One region of the Mesorhizobium sp. BH1-1-5 genome, then DNA from elsewhere that is predicted to be linked to it. Evidence: predicted binding sites of a transcription regulator. Region 1 holds the regulator's gene; the other holds the start of a gene.
The links. The regulator LexA, encoded in region 1, represses DNA repair genes until DNA is damaged. The targets are predictions, from matches to a motif close to TGTTCNNNNTGTGTTCNG.
Positions count from the first base shown of each region.

Region 2: a site for LexA is predicted at 8,721-8,738, ahead of LB572_RS23115 (DNA recombination protein RmuC). Genes of this name have one in related genera too.

Region 1 is NZ_JAIUIM010000010.1:224,278-235,726, forward strand. Features, by position in the region: gene gltA (citrate synthase) at 1-424, opposite strand, end outside; gene gltX (glutamate--tRNA ligase) at 605-2,029, opposite strand; gene LB572_RS16000 (ComEC/Rec2 family competence protein) at 2,133-4,589, shown strand; gene lexA (transcriptional repressor LexA) at 4,631-5,371, opposite strand; gene glp (gephyrin-like molybdotransferase Glp) at 5,489-6,694, opposite strand; gene moaC (cyclic pyranopterin monophosphate synthase MoaC) at 6,694-7,173, opposite strand; gene trpC (indole-3-glycerol phosphate synthase TrpC) at 7,176-7,988, opposite strand; gene trpD (anthranilate phosphoribosyltransferase) at 7,993-9,003, opposite strand; gene LB572_RS16030 (peptidyl-prolyl cis-trans isomerase) at 9,000-10,895, opposite strand; gene tpiA (triose-phosphate isomerase) at 11,039-11,449, shown strand, end outside.
Region 2 is NZ_JAIUIM010000018.1:91,179-102,627, forward strand. Features, by position in the region: gene LB572_RS23060 (LOG family protein) at 1-520, opposite strand, end outside; gene dapD (2,3,4,5-tetrahydropyridine-2,6-dicarboxylate N-succinyltransferase) at 665-1,519, shown strand; gene LB572_RS23070 (DUF805 domain-containing protein) at 1,647-2,018, shown strand; gene LB572_RS23075 (hypothetical protein) at 2,026-2,727, shown strand; gene LB572_RS23080 (2-dehydropantoate 2-reductase) at 2,808-3,842, opposite strand; gene dapE (succinyl-diaminopimelate desuccinylase) at 4,020-5,219, shown strand; gene LB572_RS23090 (transporter) at 5,222-5,827, shown strand; gene truA (tRNA pseudouridine(38-40) synthase TruA) at 5,824-6,615, opposite strand; gene LB572_RS23100 (GNAT family N-acetyltransferase) at 6,640-7,146, opposite strand; gene fmt (methionyl-tRNA formyltransferase) at 7,143-8,078, opposite strand; gene def (peptide deformylase) at 8,137-8,667, opposite strand; gene LB572_RS23115 (DNA recombination protein RmuC) at 8,771-10,024, shown strand; gene LB572_RS23120 (GFA family protein) at 10,043-10,447, opposite strand; gene LB572_RS23125 (cation diffusion facilitator family transporter) at 10,483-11,442, opposite strand.

The DNA.
Region 1 (11,449 bases):
CGTCGCGACGGAAGCCGGTGAAGAAGCGCGACATCTGCTCATGCACCATGGTGTGGCGCGTCACGCGATAGTCGAAGTCGTCCTTCTGGGCCTTGGTCGGCAACTCGCCGTAGAGCAGCAAATAGCAGACTTCGAGGAAGTCGCCATGCTCGGCAAGTTGGTCGATCGGGAAACCACGATGCAGCAGGATGCCCGCATCGCCGTCGATGAAGGTGATCCCAGACTCGCAGCTTGCGGTGGAGGTGAAGCCCGGATCGTAGGTGAAGGCGCCGGTCGTGCTGTAGAGCGAACCGATGTCGATGACGTCAGGCCCGACCGTGCCGCTTCGCACCTTCAATTCGTGCGTCTTGCCGGCGAGTTCGAGCCTGGCGGTCGACTCGCGCGCCTTGCTGCCCGGTTCCAGTTTTGTCGCAGCTTCGCTCATTCTCAACTCCTTTTGTATCCTCAGGCCGGCAAGGCAATTCCTGCAAACGACACGTCGAAGTCACCGGAATGCGCGAACTCGCCACCGCATTTTAGGAGGTGCGTGCCAGATTGGGCCAAGGCCTAATGTTGCACTGCGAAACACACCTTTCAATGCCAATCTTCTTGGGCCAGTTCGCTCCTAATCGATTTGATCTGCTATGCGCGCCAGGCTTTCCTGACGGCCCAGCACGGCAAGCACGTCGAACACGCCGGGCGAAGTGCTGCGGCCGGTCAGCGCGGCCCTGAGCGGTTGCGCTACGGCGCCGAGCTTGTGCCCGCCGGCCTGCGCGAATTCGCGGATCGAAGCCTCCGCCGAAGCGGCGTTCCACTCGCCCTGGACAGAAGACAATGCGCCATGCGCGCCGCGCAAAATCGCGCGCGCATCCGCGTTGAGCAAGCCCGCCGCCTTCTCGTCCAGCGGCAATGGCCGCTCGGCGAACAGGAAGGCCGCGCCGTCGACCAGTTCCACAAGGGTCTTGGCCCGCTCCTTGAGGCCAGGCATGGCGGCGAGCAGCAGCGCCTTGCGCCTGTCGTCGAGCTTTGCCGCAAGTGCGGGGCCGCCTTCGAGATAGGGCAAAGTGGCGACGAAGATGTCGAACAGCGCCTGGTCGTCCATCTTGCGCATATGGACGCCGTTCAGCGCCTCGAGCTTGGCGAAATCGAAGCGGGCCGCGCCCTTGTTGACATCGCCGATGTCGAACCAGGCGACCATGTCCTTGATCGACATCACCTCGTCGTCGCCATGGCTCCAGCCGAGCCGCGCCAGATAGTTGAGCAGGGCTTCCGGCAGGTAGCCCATGGCGCGATAGGCCTCGACGCCGAGCGCGCCATGCCGCTTCGACAGCTTGGCGCCATCGGCGCCGTGGATCAGCGGGATGTGCGACATCGACGGCACGTTCCAGCCCATGGCGTTATAGATCACCGTCTGGCGCGCGGCGTTGGTCAGGTGGTCGTCGCCGCGGATGATGTGGGTGACGCCCATGTCGTGGTCGTCGACGACGACAGCATGCATGTAGGTCGGGACGCCGTCAGAACGCAGGATGATGAAGTCGTCGAGATCCTTGTTCGGGAAGCGCACCTCGCCCTGCACGCGATCGTTGACGATCGTCACGCCCTCGGACGGCGCCTTGATGCGGATCGCGCCCTTGACGCCTGACGGCGCCTCGGACGGAGCGCGGTCGCGCCAGTGGCCGTTGTAGCGCGGCGGCAGGCCCTTGGCGCGCGCGGCCTCGCGCATCGCCTCGAGCTCGGCCGGCGTCTCATAGGCGTAGTAGGCCTTGCCCATGCGCACGAGCTCCTCGGCCACCTCGCGATGGCGCGGCGCGCGCTCGAACTGCGAAACGGCGTCGCCGTCCCAGGAGAGGCCGAGCCAGGTCAGTCCGTCGAGAATGGCAGCCGTGGCAGCCTCGGTGGAGCGCTCGCGATCGGTATCCTCGATACGCAGCAGCATCGTGCCGTCGGTGTGCTTGGCATAAAGCCAGTTGAACAGCGCCGTGCGCGCGCCACCGATATGCAAATAGCCTGTCGGCGAGGGGGCAAAACGGGTGACGACCTTGTCGGACATGGAACTCTCGAAGAAGCACTGAAAAAATGCATGTTTCGCGCGGACTTCCACGCGGTCGGCGTTCATGTAGCATAGGCGGTCTGGGGCGCAAGGGGCAGACCCGATGGCTGGACGTGGCCGGGGCGCGGAGAAGGGCGAGGGAACGACGGCGGGCGTCAGCGAGCGCCTGATGTTTGTCCATGCCTCGCCCGCAGAGGCCGCGCCGGTTTCGCTTCCGGAATTCCGTCCACCAACCGAGCTTCTGCCGTCCAGCGACGATGCGCTACAGCCAGCCTCGCCGGCAGGCACCGTCAGCCGGATCCGCAAGCAGCTTGGCCGCGTTTCGCTTCCTGCACTGCGCCGGAGCATTGCCGTCGCCGCCACGACCGAGCTCGATCGCGGTATCGGCTTCCTGCTGGTGCCGGTCTTCCTTGCGGCCGGCGTCATCTATTACTTCTCGCTAGGCAGTGAGCCCGATCTCTACAGGCCAATTGCGGCGGTGGCCCTGATGGCCATCTGCGCGGCGGTCTCGCGTTCCTGGCAGAAAACGCACCTTGTCTTCATGGCGAGCCTTTTCTGTGCGCTCGGCTTTCTCGGCGCCAAGGTGGAGACCTGGCGGATGGCGACGCCGATGCTGGGCTCCGAAATCCAGACGCGGCTGACCGGCCGCCTCGTCACCGCCGAGGCGATGGCCAACGGCCGCGTCCGGCTGACCATCGACTTGATTTCCACGCAGCATCCGAAGCTGCGCTACGCGCCGGACCGCGTCAGGCTGTCGGCGCGCAGGATCCCACCCGGCATGACCGCCGGCTCGATGCTGACGGGCTATGCCAAGCTGTTGCCGCCGACCGGCCCGGTTCGGCCGGACAGCTACGACTATTCCTTCGACAGCTACTTTGCCGGCATTGGCGCCAGCGGCTTTTTCCTGGGCGATCCGAAGCTGATTGGGCCAGTGGAGGCACCTTTTGGCGCGCGCGTCACATCGGCCATCGAAAACGCGCGCGAAGGCATTGCCGACCATATCAGGAGCGCCATCGGCGGGTCCGAAGGCGAGATCGCCGCGGCGCTGATCGTCGGCGTGCGCGCCGGCATTCCGGAAGCGATCAACGAGTCGATGCGGCGGACCGGCATCTACCACATCATTTCTATCTCGGGCCTGCACATGGCGCTGGTCGCCGGCACGATAATGGTGCTTTTGCGCGGCGCCTTCGCGCTGTTTCCGGATTTCTCGTCGCGCCGGCCGGTGAAGAAATATGCCGCTGGAATAGCGTTGCTCTCGATCGCCGCCTATCTCGTGATCTCCGGCATCGTCGTGGCGGCCGAGCGAAGCTTCATCATGCTGGCTGTCATGCTCGCCGCCGTGCTCTTCGACCGCGCGGCGCTGACCATGCGCAACTTGGCGATCTCGGCCATCGCCGTCATCCTTGTCTCGCCGCACGAGGTGGTCGGCCCGAGCTTCCAGATGTCGTTTGCTGCCACCGCCGCCCTGGTCGGCGCCTTTGCCGGCTTTGCCGATTATCGCGCCGGCAAAACGACAACGCCGCCGGCAAAGCGATCGTTCCTCGGGTACCTGTCGCGAAAACTGGCGCTCGGGGTGGGTGGCGCCGCCGTAACCTCGCTCATCGCGGGCAGCGCTACATTGCTGTTTGCTATCTGGCATTTCCAGCGCGTGTCGCCGCTCAGCCTGTTTGCCAATCTGGCGGTGATGCCGATCGTCTCGCTGATCGTCATGCCGTTCGCCGTGTTGAGCGCGCTGGCGATGCCCTTCGGCTTCGACGGTCCGTTCCTTTATGTGATGGGCAAGGGCCTGACGGCGATGATCGCCATTTCGGCGTGGATCTCCGAGCGCTCACCGGTCGATGCCGTCGGGCTGATCTCGATCCAGTCGGTGCTGCTGGCGACGATCGCGCTGGTCATCGCGACCATGGCCACCACCTGGCTTAGGTTGGCAGCCGTGCCCTTCGCTCTCGCCGCGCTGCTGGCCATTCCGCATGTGAGCACGCCGGATGTGCTCATCTCCGAGGACGCGCATCTGGTGGCAATGCCGATCGGCGGCGGCGAGCTCGCCGTCAATCGCGAACGCTCCAACGAATTCACCACCGACAACTGGAAACGGGCGCTGAAAGCCGAGGAAATCGTGCCGCCCGAAACGTTCGCCAAAGATGCGTTGGACATCGCCGATCCGGTCGACCTGCCGCCCGGCTCGCCCTTCTACTGTACGGACGACCTCTGCATCGGCCGGCATCCGTCCGGCGCCATCGTCGCGCTCGCCGAGAACCGCGGCAGCGCGCGGCCGGCCTGCGGCTTCGCCGACCTCATCGTCATCAACGACGCCACCGCCTACAACCCCTGCCACGATCCGCGCGTGCTTGTCGTCACCAAGCGGCAGCTGGCGCGCGACGGCAGCGCCGCCGTCTTCTTCGATCCGCAATCGGCAACCGCGCGGCCAACCGCTCGCTATGCGGTCGAAGAACCATATCGACCCTGGCACGAGCAACGGAAATACACGCGCGAGGCGAGGGGGCTGCCGCCCTATCAACGGCCGGACAAGCCGGCTGCAGCGCCGCAGCCGACAGAATAGATGTCGGGCAATTCCGGACGAAGACCGCCGCCCAGCCTTGCTCAGTAGCGGCGGATAAGTCCGACGAGCTTACCCTGAACCTTGACCCGGTCCGGTCCGAAGATCCGGGTTTCATAGGCCGGGTTGGCGGCCTCGAGCGCGATCGAGGCACCCTTGCGGCGGAAGCGCTTCAAGGTCGCTTCCTGGTCGTCGACCAGCGCCACCACGATCTCGCCCGGGCTCGCCGTATTGGCGTTGCGGATGATGACGGTATCGCCGTCGAAGATGCCAGCCTCGATCATCGAGTCGCCCTTGACCTCCAGCGCATAGTGCTCGCCGCCCATGATCATGTCCGGCGGCACGGTGATCGAATGCGTCTGGTGCTGGATGGCGTCGATCGGCACACCGGCGGCGATGCGTCCCATCACCGGGATGGATACGGCCGAAACGGCATCGTCGTCATTGCTTGGCGTCGGGGCTCGCGACGGCGCCACCGGCCTGATCTGACGACTGACATTGTTCTGACCCAGGCTGCCCTGGATGACGCTTGGCGAAAACTTCTTCGCCGCATTGAGGCCGGGGGCGATCGAGTCGGGCAGGCGCAACACTTCCAGCGCACGCGCCCGGTTAGGCAGCCGGCGAATGAAGCCGCGCTCTTCCAGCGCCGTGATCAGCCGGTGGATGCCGGACTTGGATGCAAGGTCGAGCGCTTCCTTCATCTCGTCGAAGGATGGGGGAATCCCGCTCTCCTTCAGGCGTTCATGGATGAACATCAGGAGTTCATGTTGTTTGCGCGTCAGCATCGGCGGCCCCCACGGGTTCTGAAACCAGAATCAGAAAAACAAACCCAGAACAAACACTATCTGTTCCAGTTGTGTTCCGCAACCGTTTAAAGTTTAGTGAATTTGTTGACGTTTTGTTCAGCGTAACATCAGAACGCTGCATTCGGCGCCTGTCTCGGCGGCCGGCGCGAAGGGCTCACGCAGGATCAGGCCGTTGGCGTCGGCGAGCATCCGCAGCATCGAGGAGTCCTGGATGCCGAAAGGTGTTGCGATCAGGGCGCCGGCTTCTTCGCGCACGACGGCGCGCACATAGTCCTGCCTGACATCGTTGGCCTGCATGGCGGCGCCCAACCGGGCGGCTCGCACGTCCTGCCTGTGATCGCGGCCGCCGAGCCGGGCAAGCAGCGGTTTCAGGAAGAGTTGCGAGCAGACGATACTGGCCACCGGGTTGCCGGGCAGGCCGATGCATCGGACATTGCCAAGCCGGCCAAACATCAGCGGTTTGCCGGGGCGCATGGCGATCTTCCAGAAGTCGAGCGTCATGCCTTCGCCGATGAGCACGTCATGGATCAGGTCGTGGTCGCCGACCGACGCGCCGCCGAGCGTGACGATGACGTCTGCGTTCGCCTCGACCGCTTTCCTGACCAGCGCCGCGATCGCCTCCTTGCGGTCGGCGGCGATGCCCAGATCGAGCGCGCGCGCGCCGACGGACTGGGCGGCGGCGGCAACGCCATAGGCGTTGGAGGAAATGATCTGGTCGGGGCCGAGCGCGCTCCCCGGCGGCAGCAATTCGTCGCCGGTGGCGATGATGGCAACCAGCGGCCGGCGTACGACGCTCAAGGCAGGGTGGTTGGCCGACGCCGCGAGCGAAAGCGCTGCCGCATCGAGTTCGCGACCTTTGTTGAGCAGCACATCGCCCTGGCCGAAGTCGAGCCCGGCGCGGCGGATATTGCGTGCTTCCGCGGTCGGCTCGGTCACCTCGATCTTGCGGTTGCCAAGGTCGCGGACGTTTTCCTGGATGACGATGGTATCGGCGCCTTCGGGCACCGGCGCGCCGGTGAAGATGCGCACGGCCTGGCCTTTCCCGACGGATCCGGAAAAGCCCCGCCCGGCAGGCGCCATGCCGATGACCTCGAGCTGTGCCGGCACTGAAGCAACATCGGCGGAACGCGCGGCATAGCCATCCATCGCGGAGGCATTGAAGGGCGGCTGCGTGCGCAGCGCCACAACCGGTTGCGCCAGGACCCGCCCGGCCGCTTCCGCCAGCGGAATGCTTTCGCCCGGCAATGGCGTGGCGCCGTCGAGCAGGCGTTGGAGCGCTTCGGCGACCGGAACCAATGCCATCAGGCATCCACCTTGTAGTCACCGGACTTGCCGCCGGTCTTCTCGACCAGACGGATACCGGAGATCACCATGCCGCGGTCCGCCGCCTTGGCCATGTCGTAGATGGTGAGGCAGGCGACCGAGGCAGCGGTCAGCGCCTCCATCTCCACGCCGGTCTTGCCGGTGACGCGAGCGAGCGCGGTGACCCTGAGGCCGGGCAGCGAACGGTCCGGCTCGATCTCGACGGCAACTTTTGTCAGAAGCAGCGGATGGCAGAGCGGGATCAGCTCGTGCGTCTTCTTCGCGGCCATGATGCCGGCGATACGGGCCGTGCCCAGCACATCGCCTTTCTTGGCATCGCCGGCGAGAATCATCTCCAGCGTTTCAGACCGCATCGAGACGAAACCTTCGGCGATCGCCGTGCGCGTCGTCTCGGCCTTGCCGCCGACATCGACCATATTGGCTTCGCCCTTGGCGCCAAGATGGGTGAGGGCAGGCATCCTCAAACGGCCTCGGCCGGCGCCTTGCCCGTCAGCAGAAGCTCGGTCGCCGCGGCCACGTCCGCCTGCCGCATCAGGCTCTCGCCGACGAGGAAAGTGCCAATCCTGCTCTTTTCCAGCCGGCGGCAGTCCTGATGCGTGAAGATGCCGCTTTCGCTGACCAGCAGCCGGTCCGCCGGCACCATGTCCGCCAGTCGCTCCGAAACATCGAGGCTGGTCACGAAGGTCCGCAGATCGCGGTTGTTGATGCCGATCACGCGCGATGACAGGCCAAGCGCGCGTTGCATTTCCTTTTCGTCATGCACCTCGACAAGGGCGTCCATGCCGAGCTCGAAAGCGATCGCCTCAAGCTCCTTGGCCAGCGCGTCGTCGACGCTCGCCATGATGATCAGGATTGCGTCGGCGCCCCAGGCGCGTGCTTCGTATACCTGGTAGGGATCGAACAGAAAATCCTTGCGCAGGGCCGGCAGGCGCACGGCCGCACGCGCCGCCGTCAGGAATTCCGGAGCGCCCTGGAAGGACGGCGCGTCGGTCAGCACCGAAAGACAGGCCGCGCCACCTTTCTGATAGGCCTTGGCCAGCGCCGGCGGATCGAAATCGGCGCGGATCAGGCCCTTGGAGGGGCTGGCCTTCTTGATCTCGGCGATCAGCGCGAAGCCGCCAGCCCGGCGCTTGGCTTCGAGCGCCGCGAGGAAACCGCGCGGTGGCTCGGCGTCCACAGCCTGCGCCTTGATCTCGGCCAGCGGCACGCGGAGCTTCGCCGCGGCGATCTCTTCGCGCTTGTAGGCTTCGATCTTGCGCAGGATGTCCGACAAGGCCTTATCCGTTCGAAATCTCGACGAGCTTGTCCAGCACGCCAAGCGCGCGGCCGCTGTCGATCGCTTGCGCCGCCGCGGCGATACCATCGGCCAATGTCGTCGCCTTGCCGGCCACGACCAGTCCGGCGCCAGCATTCATCAGCACCGTGTCGCGATAGGCGCCGGCGGTTCCGCCCAGCATATCGCGCAGTTCCTTGGCGTTGTAGGCGGCGTCGCCGCCGCGCAGTTCTTCCTTGGTGTGCCGCTTCAGTCCGACGGCTTCCGGCGTCAAGGTGAAGCCGCGGATCTCGCCGCCGGCAAGCTCCGCCACCTGGGTCTCGCCCGTCGTGGTGATCTCGTCATAGCCGTCGCCGTGGACGACCCAGGCGTGATCGGCGCCCAGCGCCTTCAGCGTCTCGGCCACCGGCATTATCCACTCCGGCAGGAAAACGCCGACCATCTGGCGGCTGACGCCGGCGGGGTTCGACAGCGGCCCGAGCAGGTTGAAGATGGTGCGCGTGCCGAGCTCGACGCGGGTTGGCCCGACATGCTTCATCGCCGGATGATGCGCCGGCGCGAACATGAAGCCGACGCCGGCCTCGTGGATGCAGCGGCCGATCATTTCGGGCGAGATATCGATCTTGACGCCAAGCGCCGTCAGCACGTCGGCCGAGCCGGTCAGCGAGGACAGGCCGCGATTGCCATGCTTGGCGACCGGCACCCCGGCGGCTGCGATGACGAAGGCCGAAGCGGTCGAGATGTTGACCGAATGCGAATTGTCGCCGCCGGTGCCGACGATGTCGATGGCGTCGTGCGGCGCCTCGACGCGCAGCATCTTGGCGCGCATCGTGGCGACCGCGCCGGATATCTCGCCCACCGTCTCGCCGCGCACGCGCAGCGCCATCAGGAAGCCGCCGATCTGGCCGGGCGTCGCGTCGCCCGACATGATGATGTCGAACGCCTCGCGCGCTTCCTCGAAGGAAAGCGCGGTGCCGGTGGCGACCTTGGCTATGTGTGTCTTCAGAGCGCTCATCGTGTCTGTGCTTGCGAAACGGCGTTCGGATCGATGCGAACGTCATATTGCGACTGCAACTGCGCCACCAGCTGGTCGAGCAGGTCGTCGGACATGCCGGCGCCGAAGGACTTCTGGGCTTCGTCCGGCACCGCGCTGCCATCGGCGCCTGCCGGCTCGAAGACCTCGGCGACCTTGAACAGGATCTGACCGTCGCCGGTGGGCGAGGGGATCAAGCCAGTGCCGCCTTCGCCGACGCCGAACATGGCTGCGGCACCCTCCTTGCCGAAATCGGCATCGTCGGCTTCGCGCTTCAAGCCGCGCTTGGTCTGTTTGTCGAGCTTGAGCTCGCCGGCGATGACGTCGAGCGTGGTGCCGGCCTTGAGGCGCTTCTCCAGTTCCTGAGCCTTCGCGTCGAGCCGCTTGTCGGTCTCGGCCTCCGTCCAGTCGGCCGCGACCTTCTTGCGGACTTCGTCCAATGTACGGTCGCGCGCCGGCGTGATCGACTGCACCTCGTAGAAAACGAAACCGTTGTCGGCAGTGGTCAGGCCTTCGTTCTCCGTATTGGGCTCGGCCGCGAACACCGATTTGATCAGCTCGGCCGATTCCGGCAGGTCGTTGACGATCGTGCCGTCCGGCCGCTGGCCGGTACGGTCGATGGCATCGATGGTGACGACCTTGAGCTTCAGCTTGTCGGCGGCCTGGGCAAGCGAGGCGCCCGAGGCGCGGGTGTCCTCATAGCTGTCGTGAACGTCGAGCAGGATGCGGCTTGCTTCGCCGAGCGCCAGGTCCTTACGGATCTGGGCGGACACTTCCGAAAGCGGCTTCACCACCTGCGGCTTGATCTCGGTGACGCGCAACAGCACGGGACCGAAGGCGCCCTGGACGACCTGGCTCACCTCGTTGGCATTGAGCGAGAAGGCCGCGTCGGCGACAGCCTTGTCGGCGACCTTGTCCTTGGCCAGCGTGCCGAGCAGCGTGTCGGCCTGCGTCTTGCCCTCGGCGGTGATGAGCTTGTCGAAAGTGGCGCCAGCCTTCAGCGAATCCAAAGCGGCCTTGGCCGCATCCGGCGTCTTGAACACCAGCTGCTCGATGGTGCGCATCTCGGGCGTCGTGTAGCGCGCGACATTCTTTTTATAGTCATCGCTGACCTGCTGGTCCGTCACCGCGGATGGATCCGAGATGTCCTGCGGCTCCAACCGGGCATAAGAGAACTTGCGGTATTCCGGAGCGGCATAGTTCTTCTTGTTGGCGTCGAAATAGGCGTTGAGGGCGCTGTCGGACGGCGCCTCGATCGGCTGCACCAGCGTCTTCGGCAGCACGAGGTAGTCGATCGTGCGATCCTCGCCGCGATAGAGCGAGACCGCCTTGAGGAAGGTCTGCGGCACTTTCATGCCGTCGGAGATCGCTTCGATGATTTGCTGGCGCACGGCCACCTGCGAGCGGTTCTTGAGGTAATCCTCGGGCCGCATGTTGAGCTGGCGAAGCAGGTATTCGAAGGTCCGGCGATCGAATTGGCCGCCGGGGCCCTTGAAGGCCGGATCCTCGCGCGTCAGTTCGGCCAGCCGATCCTTGGAAAGGCCGAGACCGAGCTTGCGCGCCTGCTCGTCCAGCACAGCGCCCGAAACGAGCTGCGCCAGCACCTGGTTGTCGACACCGAGAAGCTTGGCCTGCTCCTGGGTGACGCGCTGGCCATATTGCTGCGACAGAAGGCTGAGCTGGCGATCATAGGCGAGGCGGTATTCGTTGATCGAAACCTCCGTGCCGCCGGCGGTGATCACCGCATGGTGGCCACCCAGCACACCACCCACCATACGGGTGGTGATGCCCCAGGCGGCGAAACTTAGCACCAGCAAGGACAGCAACGCCTTCGCGACCCAGGTGCCCGCCGCGCTTCTCAATATACCAAGCATGCATACTTCCGATTTTTGCGCATTTTCGCATGCGCCGAGTCTGAAACAAGCGCAATAGCGCCCTTCCGGCCCACTGTCGATTGCTTTGTGACCTGATTTTGGTAGTGAGGGCGCTGCTTAATGTCGCTCGGAGAACGCGCCCTATGACCCCTGGAATCCGCCCGCTTGTCGCCGGCAACTGGAAAATGAACGGCACCAGCGCCTCCCTCAACGAGCTGCGGTCGATCGGCAACGGCTTCATGAGCGGCCTGGACGCGGAGACCGAGGCGGTGGTGTGCGTGCCGGCGACCTTGCTTCAGCGCGCCGCCGAGATCCTATCGCGCACACCGGTTCGGGCCGGTGGAGAAGACTGCCATCCCAAGGAGAGCGGCGCCTTTACCGGCGAGATTTCGGCCGAGATGCTCAAGGATGCCGGCGCAAGCCACGTCATCGTCGGCCATTCCGAGCGCCGCGAACTGTTCGGCGACAATGATGCGACGGTCCATGCCAAGGCCTCGGCGGCCTGGCGGGCAGGGTTGGTGGCCATCATCTGCATCGGCGAGACGCGCACCGAG
Region 2 (11,449 bases), on a different contig from region 1:
CATAGACGTTTGGCGCCTGCTCGTGCGGCAGCACGATGTTCAAGCCGATCGACGGCGCGCCGACATCGTCGGCGCCGCGGTTGCCGGCCTCCATGACGCCAGGTCCGCCGCCGGTCACGACGACATACTCACGATAATAGGAGGTGGCCGACTGCTGCGAGCACAGACGGGCGAATTTGCGCGCCTCCTCGTAATATTTGCTGTTCGCCTCGAGGTTCTTCTTCTGCATCTCGTTCTTCGCCGCCCAGGCCTCGCCGCCCGGTTCCGGCAGGCGGGCGCCGCCGAACAGGATGACGGTCGAGCGGATGCCGCGTTCGGCCAGGATCATTTCGGGCTTCAGCAGCTCGAGCTGCAGCCGCACCGCGCGCAATTCGCGCCGCGTCATGAAGTCGGGATCGTTCCAGGCCAGCCGGTAGGTTTCGGCACGTGTCTGCGGGGTATCCGGCACGCTTTTCGAGCGTTCCAGGTCCTCGTCCGAATGCGGCAGCGGCGTCCATCCCGCCTTTTCCATGGGAGTCATCGAATCCACCCGTCCAATTCCCTTACTTGCGCCGTCCCGTGACGCAGGCGCGATTGACCCCCATTGAGCCTTAACATAGGGTCCGCGCGACTTTTAAACAGGTTAAGGCGCAGCCCCTTAACAGCTTGGTAATGGAGCGAAATCATGTCGAAGCCCGATCTGGCGAGCCTCGAGAAGACCATCGAAAAGGCCTTCGAGGAGCGCGACACGATTTCGACCGCGACGCGCGGCGAGACGCGCGACGCCATCCAGGCGGCGCTCGACCTGCTCGATCGCGGTGTTGCCCGCGTCGCCGAGCGGCGGGATGACGGCAAGTGGCACGTCAACCAGTGGCTGAAGAAGGCGGTGCTGCTCTCCTTCCGGCTGAACCCGATGGAGATCATCAAGGGCGGTCCCGGCCAGGCGGTGTGGTGGGACAAGGTGCCGTCCAAGTTCGACGGCTGGAGCGCCGTCGACTTCGAGAAGGCCGGCTTCCGCGCCGTGCCGTCCTCGATCGTGCGCCGCTCGGCCTATGTCGCGCCGGGCGCGGTGCTGATGCCGTCCTTCGTCAATGTCGGGGCCTATGTCGATTCGGGCACCATGGTCGACACCTGGGCCTCGGTCGGCTCCTGCGCGCAGATCGGCAAGAACGTGCATCTTTCGGGCGGCGTCGGCATCGGCGGCGTGCTGGAGCCGATGCAGGCCGGCCCAACCATCATCGAGGACAATTGCTTCATCGGCGCGCGCTCGGAAGTGGTCGAAGGCTGCATCGTGCGCGAAGGCTCGGTGCTCGGCATGGGCGTGTTCATCGGCCAGTCGACCAAGATCGTCGACCGCGCCACCGGCGAGGTCTTTTACGGCGAGGTGCCGCCGAATTCGGTGGTGGTCGCCGGATCGCTGCCCGGCAAGCCTTTCCCGAACAACGAGCCGGGCCCGAGCCTCTACTGCGCCGTCATCGTCAAGCGCGTCGACGCAAAGACCCGTTCCAAGACCTCGATCAACGAATTGCTGCGCGATTGATCCTGCCTAAAGCGCGTCGCGATCTTTCAGATTCGCTGCCTGCGCTTTAGGTTTTTGGTTTTACGCATGTCTTAGTCCCGAAACCGGTTCCCACTTTCGGGAGACATGCTTGACGGAGCGGACACGATTGTCTGAAAGATCGCAATTCCTCTGGCTGTTCTTCAGCCTTTCAGGGCGGCTGAGCCCGGTCGCCTATGCGCTGGCCGGGGTTTTGCTGGTGCTTGTCCAGTTTTTCCCGTTCTACCAGTTCGCGCGGGTGGAGCTGAACACCACCGCCAGCCAGAATTGGGCCATGATATGCTGGGGCGTGCTGCTGATCTCGGCCTGGGCCACCTTCGCCGTGACGGCCAAGCGCCTCCATGATTTCGGCAAGCCGACCTATTTTGCGCTGATCTCGCTCATCATCGGTCCGATCCTGCTGATCATCCTGGCCTGCTTCCGCAGCGATCCCGGACCGAACCGCTACGGCAGGCGCACCAATGCGCCGGGCGATAGCTGAGGTCGCCATGCGCTATCGCACGCTCGACCCGGCGCGGATCATCGAGACAGCCCAAAGGCTGGAGGAGCGCGTCGCCGAGCGTTTCCCGGAAAGGGGCCTCAGCGCCGTGGCAGCCGAACTGGTGTCGCTGTCGGGAGACCTCGCCAAGGCCGCCAGGGAGCTGGAAGCGCCGATCTGGTGGCTGCGCGGCGTCATCGTCGCGGCCTTCATCGCCGGCGTGGCGATGTTCCTGTTCGTCGGCACCATCCTGCCGCTCGACCGCATTTCGGGCGCCGACGATGCCGTGCAGTCGATGCAGGGCATCGAAGCGACGATCAACACGGTGATCCTGGCGGTGCTTGGGCTTTTGGCGCTGATCCGCACCGAGGAGCGGATCAAGCGCAAGAAAGTGTTCCGGCAGCTGCACGGACTGCGCTCGCTGATCCATGTCATCGACATGCATCAATTGACCAAGGATCCGGCGACCTTGTCGGCCGATTTCAAGCCGACCTCGCATTCGCCCGCCCGCATCACCAACGCCGGCGACCTGGCGCGTTATCTCGACTATTGCTCGGAAATGCTGTCGATCACCGGCAAGATCGCGGCGCTGTTCGCGCAGTCGGTCAACGACGACGTCGTCGTCAATGCGGTCAACGACATCGAGAACCTGTCCTCCAACCTGTCGCGCAAGATCTGGCAGAAGATTACGCTGATCGAGGATCGGCGATAGAGCGTTTCACCGTTTCATCTCTTTTGTTGTGACGCAATTCCGGACGGAAGGTTACGGCGAAGGCGCCGAACTTAACCGCTTCACACTTTTTCTGGAATTGCTCTGACCTTCTCCGGCGTCAGTCCCGGCGGACCGCGCTTTTCCGCTTCCGCCTGACGCACCAGCGCCGCGACGCGTTCGTTGACCGGCGTCGGGATGCCCCTTTGCTTCGCCAGGCGAATGACCGCGCCCTGCAATTCGCCGATCTCGGTCGGACGGCTGCGTTTCAGGTCGTCCCACATCGAAGAGCGCGCCCGGGGGTCGATCGCCAGCATGCGGCGCGCCAGGAGGCCGAACAGCCAGTCGGGCAGCCGCAGCACTTTCGGCAGCAGCGACGGCGGCAGGCCGGTGATGCGCGCCGGCGCTATGCCCGCCGCCCGCATCGCCGCGAGCGCCTCGTCGATCTGGGCGGCGAGGATGGCGCGCCAGCTTCGGTCGGCCAGTTGCCTTGCCAGCGGCAGGTCGGAGAGCGCCACCAGGGCATTGTTGAGGTTCATCAGCAATTTGCCCCATTGCACCGCCTTCATGTCGGCGCGCGCTTCGACGGCAAGCCCATCGACGTCGAGCAGGCCGGCAAGGCCATCGACGCCGTCGCCGATCATCACCTCGCCCTGGCTGGCGCGATGCGCACGCAGCGGCGCCTCGCCATCGGGCGACAGGACGACATTGAACATGACCATGCCGGTCAGCACCCGCCGTCCGGGGAGCGCGGCGCGCAACCTGTCGGCATTGTCGACGCCATTCTGCAGGCTGACCACCACGGCATCCGGGCGCGCGTGGGCGGCGATCAGCCCGGCCATCTCCGCGGTTGCGCCGCTCTTCACCGTCACCAGGACGATTTCCGCGCCGGACAGTGCCGCCGCCGGATCGCCGGTGGCCGAAAGCGCTTGCGCCGCGACGCGGCGGTCGCGGCCGTCGAGATCGCTGACGCGCAGCCCGCTTTCGCGCATGGCCTCGACGACGCGGCCGCGGCCAAGGAAGACGACCTTGCGTCCGGCGAGCGCCAGGCAGCCGCCGACATACAAGCCGATGCTGCCGGCGCCAGCTATCGCGATGGCGCTTGTTTCACTGGCCATGCATTCGTCCTCGCTTGGCCCACGACTTGCCATGATGATGCATGTCGTTCTCCCGGAACCGCCGCACACTTCCGGGCGACATGCATTTATACGCCATGAAAACCATATTGTCGGCGGCATGACCGGCGATCATCTGCCACCGTGACACGACAAACGCTTTCGACTATCGCTTTGCCCATGACATTGCCGACCGATCCCGCCGCGAATCTTGCCGCCCTGATCCGCTGCCCGTCCGTGACGCCCGCCGAAGGCGGGGCGCTCGCCGCGCTGGAGGACATGCTGAAGCCGCTCGGCTTCTCGGTCGAACGTCCCGTCTTCTCGGAAGACGGCACGCCGGACATCGAGAACCTCTATGCGCGCCGCTCGGGCAACGGCCCGCATCTGATGTTCGCCGGCCATACCGACGTGGTGCCGGTGGGCGACGAGGCGGCCTGGACGCATCCGCCCTTCGCCGCCGAAATCGCCAATGGCGAGATGTATGGACGGGGCGCCGTCGACATGAAGGGCGGCATCGCCTGCTTCATCGCCGCGGTGGCGCGCCATGTCGCGAAGAATGGCGGGCCGAAGGGCTCGGTCTCCCTGCTGATCACCGGCGACGAGGAAGGCCCGGCCATCAACGGCACCACCAAGCTGCTCGACTGGGCGGCGGCCAAGGGCGAGAAGTGGGACGCCTCGATCGTCGGCGAACCGACCAACCCGGATGCGCTCGGCGACATGATCAAGATCGGCCGGCGCGGCTCGCTGTCGGGCAGCGTCACCGTCAACGGACGCCAGGGCCATGCCGCCTACCCGCAGCTTGCCGACAACCCCTTGCGCGGGCTGATGAGCCTGGTCGATGCGCTGCTCCATCCGGTGTTCGACAAGGGCACGAAGGATTTCCAGGCGACCAACCTCGAAGTGACGTCGGTCGATGTCGGCAATCCGGCGACCAACGTCATCCCGGCCAAGGCGACGGCGATTTTCAACATCCGCTTCAACGACACCTGGGACGCCGAAACGGTCCAGGCCGAGATCCACAACCGGCTCGACCAGGCAGCGGGCCGCAAGAAATACCGGCCGGGCAAGAAGACGCCGGTCGACTACGAGCTCGTCTGGCGCGACCGGCCGAGCCATGTCTTCCTTACCCGCGACGACAGGCTGATCGACACGCTGGCGGGCTCGGTCAAGGCGGTGGTCGGCAAGACGCCGGCGCTTTCCACTTCCGGCGGCACGTCGGATGCGCGCTTCATCAAGGATTATTGCCCGGTGGTCGAGTTCGGCCTGGTCGGCAAGACCATGCATATGGTGGACGAGCGCGTCGCCCTTGCCGACCTCGAGACACTGACGCAGATCTACGAACGCTTCATCGAAGACTGGTTCGGACAAGGCCTTTCGTGACCATGCTTTCGGCGGACGAAACCTACGCTTCGCTGGCCGGCGCCTGGCGACTGATGTTCGGCAAGGCCGACGGCCTGCGCCTGCTCGACCTTTCGGCCGACGGTTTCTGGAATTCCTTCTTCGCCATCATCGTGGCGGCGCCGGCGCTGATCGTCGGCTGGGTCGGCATCGCCAACGAGATCGGCGACCCCGACGCCTTCGCCGGACGTCTCGGCATGCTGATAAGGCTGGCGACCGTCGATCTCGGCTCCTGGGTGCTGCCGCTGGTGGCGCTTGCGCTGGTCGCGCCGCGTGCCGGCATCGGCGGCCGCTTCGTCCACTATGTCGTCGCCTCCAACTGGGCGTCGGCGATCATCGCCTGGCTGATGCTGCCCTCGGCGCTGCTCAGGCTCTTCCTGCCCTCGACCAGCGACGTCAACAGCCTTGTGTCGCTGTTCCTGTTCGCGCTGTCGATGGTGCTGACCTGGCGCATGACCAACGCAACGATCGGCAAGGGCGCCGCTGTTGGTACCGCCGTGTTCGTCGGCATGTTCATTGCCTCGCTGCTCGTCCTGTTCGGCCTGCAAGCGCTGCTCGGCATCGACATACCGGACGGCACGACGGGCTAACTCGCGGTATCCTCGACCACGGCGGCGGGCTCTTTGGTCGCTTCCTGATAATCTACGCCGACGAGAAACAGCCCGTCCGGCGGCGCCACCTGGCCGCAGGCGGCGCGGTCGCGCGCCTCGAGCGCTGCCTTGAGATCGGCGGCGCCCCAGGAGCCGTCGCCGACGCGTCGCAAGGACCCCACCATCGAGCGCACCTGATTGTGCAGGAAAGAGCGGGCCGAGCTTCGGACCTCGATGAAATCGCCGCTGCGGCTGACGTCGAGGCGGTCGAGCGTGCGGACCGGGCTTTCGGCCTGACACTGGGTGGAGCGGAAGGTGGTGAAGTCATGCTTTCCAAGCAGCACTTTCGCCGCCTCATGCATGGCCTCGGCGTCGAGGCGCTTCGGCACCCACCAGACCTTGCCCTTTTCCAGCGCCGCCGGTGCCCGGCGGTTGAGGATGCGATAGAGATAGTGGCGGCCGATGGCGGAAAAGCGCGCGTCGAAATCGCCGGCGACGACGTCGGCTTTCAGGACGGCGACGCGCGCGCCGGCCGCCTGCAGATGGGCATTCACCGCATCGCGCACCTTGTCGCCCGGCCACGCTTTGGCGAGATCGACATGCGCCACCTGGGCGGTGGCGTGCACGCCGGCATCGGTGCGGCCGGCGGCACGTATTCTTACGTCCTGGCCGCAGAACTTTTCGATCGCCTGCTCGATCGCCTGCTGCACCGAGGGCTGGTCGGCCTGATGCTGCCAGCCGGCGAACCGGCTGCCGTCATATTCGATATCGAGCCGAAAACGCGGCATGTTCTGCGGTCGATCCGCGCTCGCCTAAGCAGCGAGCGCGGTGAAAGCCGAAGCGTAGACCAGTCCGCCGGTCTCGGGCGCGTCGCCCCAGGCCAAAGCCTGCAGCGCCTCGCCCTGATACTCGCTCTCGAATCCGGCAGCGCGGGCATGGGTATAACCGAAGCGGCCGTAATAGACCGGATCGCCCAGAACCACGGCCAGCGTCTCGCCGGCCTCCTTGAGGCGGACATGCGCCTCGCGGATCAGCGCGCCGCCGATGCCGGTGCCATGGAAGGAGGGTTCGACCGCCAGCGGCGCCAGCGCGACGGCCGCGAAACGCTTGCCGCCATTCTGCACGTAGAGCCTGGAAAACAGGATGTGGCCGACGACCTGGCCGTCTTCCTCGGCGACCAGTTCGACGACGGCATCGCCGCCGGTGACAAGGGCATCGACCAGGCCGGCTTCCGCCTGCTGGCCAAAGGCATGCTCTTCGACGAGGCGGATCGCCTCGCGATCCCGCGGCGTCGCCGCGCGTATCGACATCATGCTCATGTGAATTTCATTCCTTTTTCGATCTTGGCTCCGCGCAAAAACTCCTGCGCGGCGGCAGGCTTTCCGCCCGCCCGTTGAACTTCGACCAGCCTGACCGCGCCTGCCCCGCAGGCGACCGTCAGCCGGTCATCGAGAATTCCTCCCGACTCGCCGACGCCATCCGAGAGCGTCGAGCGAAGCAGTTTCAGCCGCTCCATGCGGCCGCCAATGTCGACCTCGCACCACGCACCCGGAAAGGGCGAGAGGCCGCGAATGTGATTGTGGACTTCGCCAGAAGGCCGCGTCCAGTCTACGCGTGTCTCCGATTTATCGATCTTTCGGGCGTAGGTCACCCCTGCGATCGCCTGCGGGGTAAATGTCAGACAATTTATCCCCAACTGCGCGAGCGCCTCGACCATCAGCGAAGCGCCTTGAGCCATCAGGCGGTCATGCAACTCGCCGGCCGTCATATCGGGTGCGATGGCGGTTTTTTCAACCATTGCCACCGGTCCGGTGTCCAGACCCTCTTCCATCTTCATGATCATCATGCCGGTTTCGGCATCGCCGGCCATGATGGCGCGCTGGATGGGAGCAGCACCACGCCAGCGTGGCAAAAGCGAGGCATGGCCGTTGAGACAGCCAAGCCCGGTCGCCTCCAAAACGGCCTTCGGCAGAAGCAACCCATAGGCGACGACCACCGCGACATCGGCCCGGAGAGCCGCGAAGGCCGCCTGCTCTGCCTCGCCCTTCAGCGACGTGGGCGTGCGCACTTCGACCCCCAGCCGATCGGCCTCGCGCTGCACCGGCGAGGGCGTCAATTCCAGCCCGCGCCGGCCGGCGGCGCGCGGCGGCTGCGTGTAGACGGCCACGATCTCATGGCCGGCCTCGGCGATGGCGCGCAAGGTCGGCACGGAAAAATCCGGCGTGCCCATGAAGATGACGCGAAGCGGCATGAGGTCCTGCGATCCTGTCTTGCGGTAGGCTCAGGTGCTCGCGCGGCCGAAACGGCCCTTAGCCCACCATCTTGCCCGGCACCTTGTCCTTGGCGAGCTTCTTGAACTTCCGCACCACCATGTCGCGCTTCAATTTCGAGATGTGGTCGATGAACAGCACGCCGTTGAGATGGTCGATCTCGTGCTGCAGGCAGGTGGCCATCAGCCCTTCCGCCTGCAGCTCCTGCAGCTTGCCGTCACGGTCGAGATATTTCACCCGCACGAAAGCCGGGCGCTCGACCTCGGCATAGTAGTCGGGGATCGACAGGCAGCCTTCCTCATAGACGGAACGCTGGTCGGAACTCTCGAGCACTTCCGGATTGATGAAGACATGCGGCTGAGGCTCCTCACCTTCCTTGGCGAGGTCGATGACCAACAGCCGCCGCGGCTCGCCGACCTGGATCGCCGCAAGGCCGATGCCCGGCGCGTCATACATGGTCTCCAGCATGTCGTCGGCGAGCCTGCGCAGGGCGCCGTCGACGCGTTCCACCGGCTTGGAGACCTGGCGCAGTATGGGATCGGGAAGAATGATGAGCGGCTTGATCGACATGGCGTCTCACCTAAGACGTCGTTGGAAAAGCGTCAACCGGTGCGTCTCTGGCCTGTTCACGTTTTGATCTGTGCCAGCGGAGCGAATCGGTTATGCTGGCCACATGAACGACATGACCTCCCTCCTTTCGCAGCCGGTCGCGCGGCTCGGCGCCTCTACGATCACGCTCGGCCACGCGCTTGGTTTCGCCGTCGTCTTGTTTGTCGTGCTTTTCGCGGCGCTTGTCATCGCGCTGTGGCGCGCGGCCAAGGCGCGCGCGGTTGCCGCGGCCGAAGCGGCAGACCATGCCCGCGACACCGAGGCGCGCATAGCCGACGTCCTGCAGGCGCAGGCCGAGATGCAGGGCCGCATGGGGGCGATCGCCGAGGTGTTCGGAGCGCGGCAGGCCGAGCTCACCCAGTCGCTCGGACAGAGGCTCGACGCCATGACCGGCCGCCTCGGCCAGACCATGACCGAGCAGACCAAGTCGACGCATGAAAGCCTGGCCAAGCTGCAGGAGCGGCTGGCGGTGATCGACACCGCGCAAGGCAACATCCAGTCACTCGCCGGCCAGGTCGTGCAACTGCAGGCGATCCTCTCCAACAAGCAGACGCGCGGCGCCTTCGGCCAGTCGCGCATGGAGGCGATCGTCGCCGATGGCCTGCCGCATGGCGCTTACGAGTTCCAGGCTAGCCTTAGCAACGGCAGCCGGCCCGACTGCCTGGTGCGGATGCCGAACGGCGCGCCGATGCTCGCCATCGACGCCAAGTTCCCGCTGGAGGCCTGGAACGCCATCCGCGCCGCCGAGGGCGAGAGCATGCAGAAGGCGGCTGCGCAGGCGTTCCGGCGCGACATCGAGGTGCATATCCGCGATATCGCGGAAAAATACCTGATCCGTGGGGAGACGCAGGATACGGCTTTCATGTTCGTGCCGTCGGAATCGGTGTTCGCCGAGATCCACGAGAATTTCGAAGCGGTGGTGCAGAAGGCGCACCGCGCCCGCGTCGTCATCGTCTCGCCCTCGCTGCTGATGCTGTCGATTCAGGTCACCCAGTCGATCCTGAAGGATGCGCGGATGCGCGAGCAGGCGCACCTCATCCAAGATGAGGTCATCCGGCTGATGGAGGATGTGGCGCGGGTCGATGAGCGCGTGCGCCGGCTGCAGACGCATTTCGGTCAGGCGACGCGGGATATCGACGACATTCTCGTATCGACGTCGAAGGTGACCAGGCGCGGCCAGAAGATCGAGGCGCTGGAATTCGCGGAGGGCGAGACCGAGGCCGCGCGAAGTGCGGCGCCAAAGGCCGAAGCCGGCCCGCGGGTCGCCGATTCCAAGACAGGCCAGCTCAGGCTGCGGGTCGTCGAAGGCGACGAGTAGAGCTCTTCGTCTGACGCGCTACTGCTCTTCGACGATCCTCGTGCCCTCGAACTCCGGCAGCCAGTGCAGCGCCGAGCGGTGCCAGTATTGCGTCCTCGGCACCAGTTGGTCGCGCTGGCGCGACGTGCCGGCCCTGATGCCGTAGATTTTCGGACCATCGCCAACCGAGGTGGCATAGAGATGCGAGCCGCAATCGCCGCAGAAGCCCTGCGCCCGTTTTGCGCCGCTCGATCCGGTCTTGATGTAGACTTTCGGCTCGCCCCTCGTGATGCGGTAATCCTCCTCCGGCACGCGCACCGAGACGCGGAACGCAGTCCCGGTCAGCTGCTGGCAATCGATACAGTGGCAGATCGAGGTCTTTTCCGGATCGACCTCCGCCTCATAAGTGATCGCGCCGCAATGGCAGCCGCCGTCGATCTTCATCGGCTTTTCTCCTGACAAATTCGCTTCATCAAAACCTAACCCTCTTCCGAAGCCTCGGCGATGGCCTTGCGCCGCTGCTCCCATGTGCCAGTCGTTTGCGGCTTGACGAAGAGCCTGGAGATTTGCGGCATTTCCTCCTTGAGCCTCGCTTCCAGGCGCTCGACGCAGGCTTCGATCTCGGGCGCGGTGAGATGATCCTCGAATTCGATGCTGAGGCCCGCGACGATTTCTTCCGGACCGATATGGACGCTCAGGATCCCGTTCGCCCTCTGCACGGCGGGATCCTCCTGGGCGATCGCCAGAACCTTGCGCTGCACCTCGAGCGAAGCTGGCTCGCCGAGCAGCAGGCCCTTGCTCTCGCGCGCCAGGAAGATCGCCGTGGCGCCGAGGATGATGGCGATGCCGATCGAGCCGACGCCGTCGAGCGCCGGCATTTCCAGAAGTTGCGCCGACAGGATGCCGGCGAAAGCGACGATCAGCCCGAGCAGAGCGGCGCTGTCTTCGAACAGCACCGTGTAGACGCTCGGGTCCTTGCTCGATTGCACGGCCTGCAGCCAGTCCTGCTTACCCTTCTGCTGGCGGAACTCCTTCAGCGCCACCAGCCATGAGCTGCCCTCGAACAGGAAGGAGAGGCCAAGCACGACATAGTTGAGCTTGGCGTTGACCACCGGTTCGGGCGCCATGATGTGGATGACGCCCTCATAGAAGGAGACGCCGGCGCCAAGCGCGAACACCAGGAGCGCCACGATGAAGCTCCAGAAATAGAGCTCGCGGCCGTGGCCGAGCGGGTGGGTGCGATCGGGCGGCCGCGCGGCCCGGTGCATGCCGTAGAGCAGCAGCGCGCCATTGCCGGTATCGACCAGCGAATGCACGCCTTCCGACAGCATGGCGGACGACCCGGTGAAGGCCGCCGCCGCGAATTTGGTGAGGGCGATCGCCAGGTTGCCGGCGAGCGCGGCGTAGATCACTCGTCTTGACCCGCTATGTCCTGCCATCCGATCT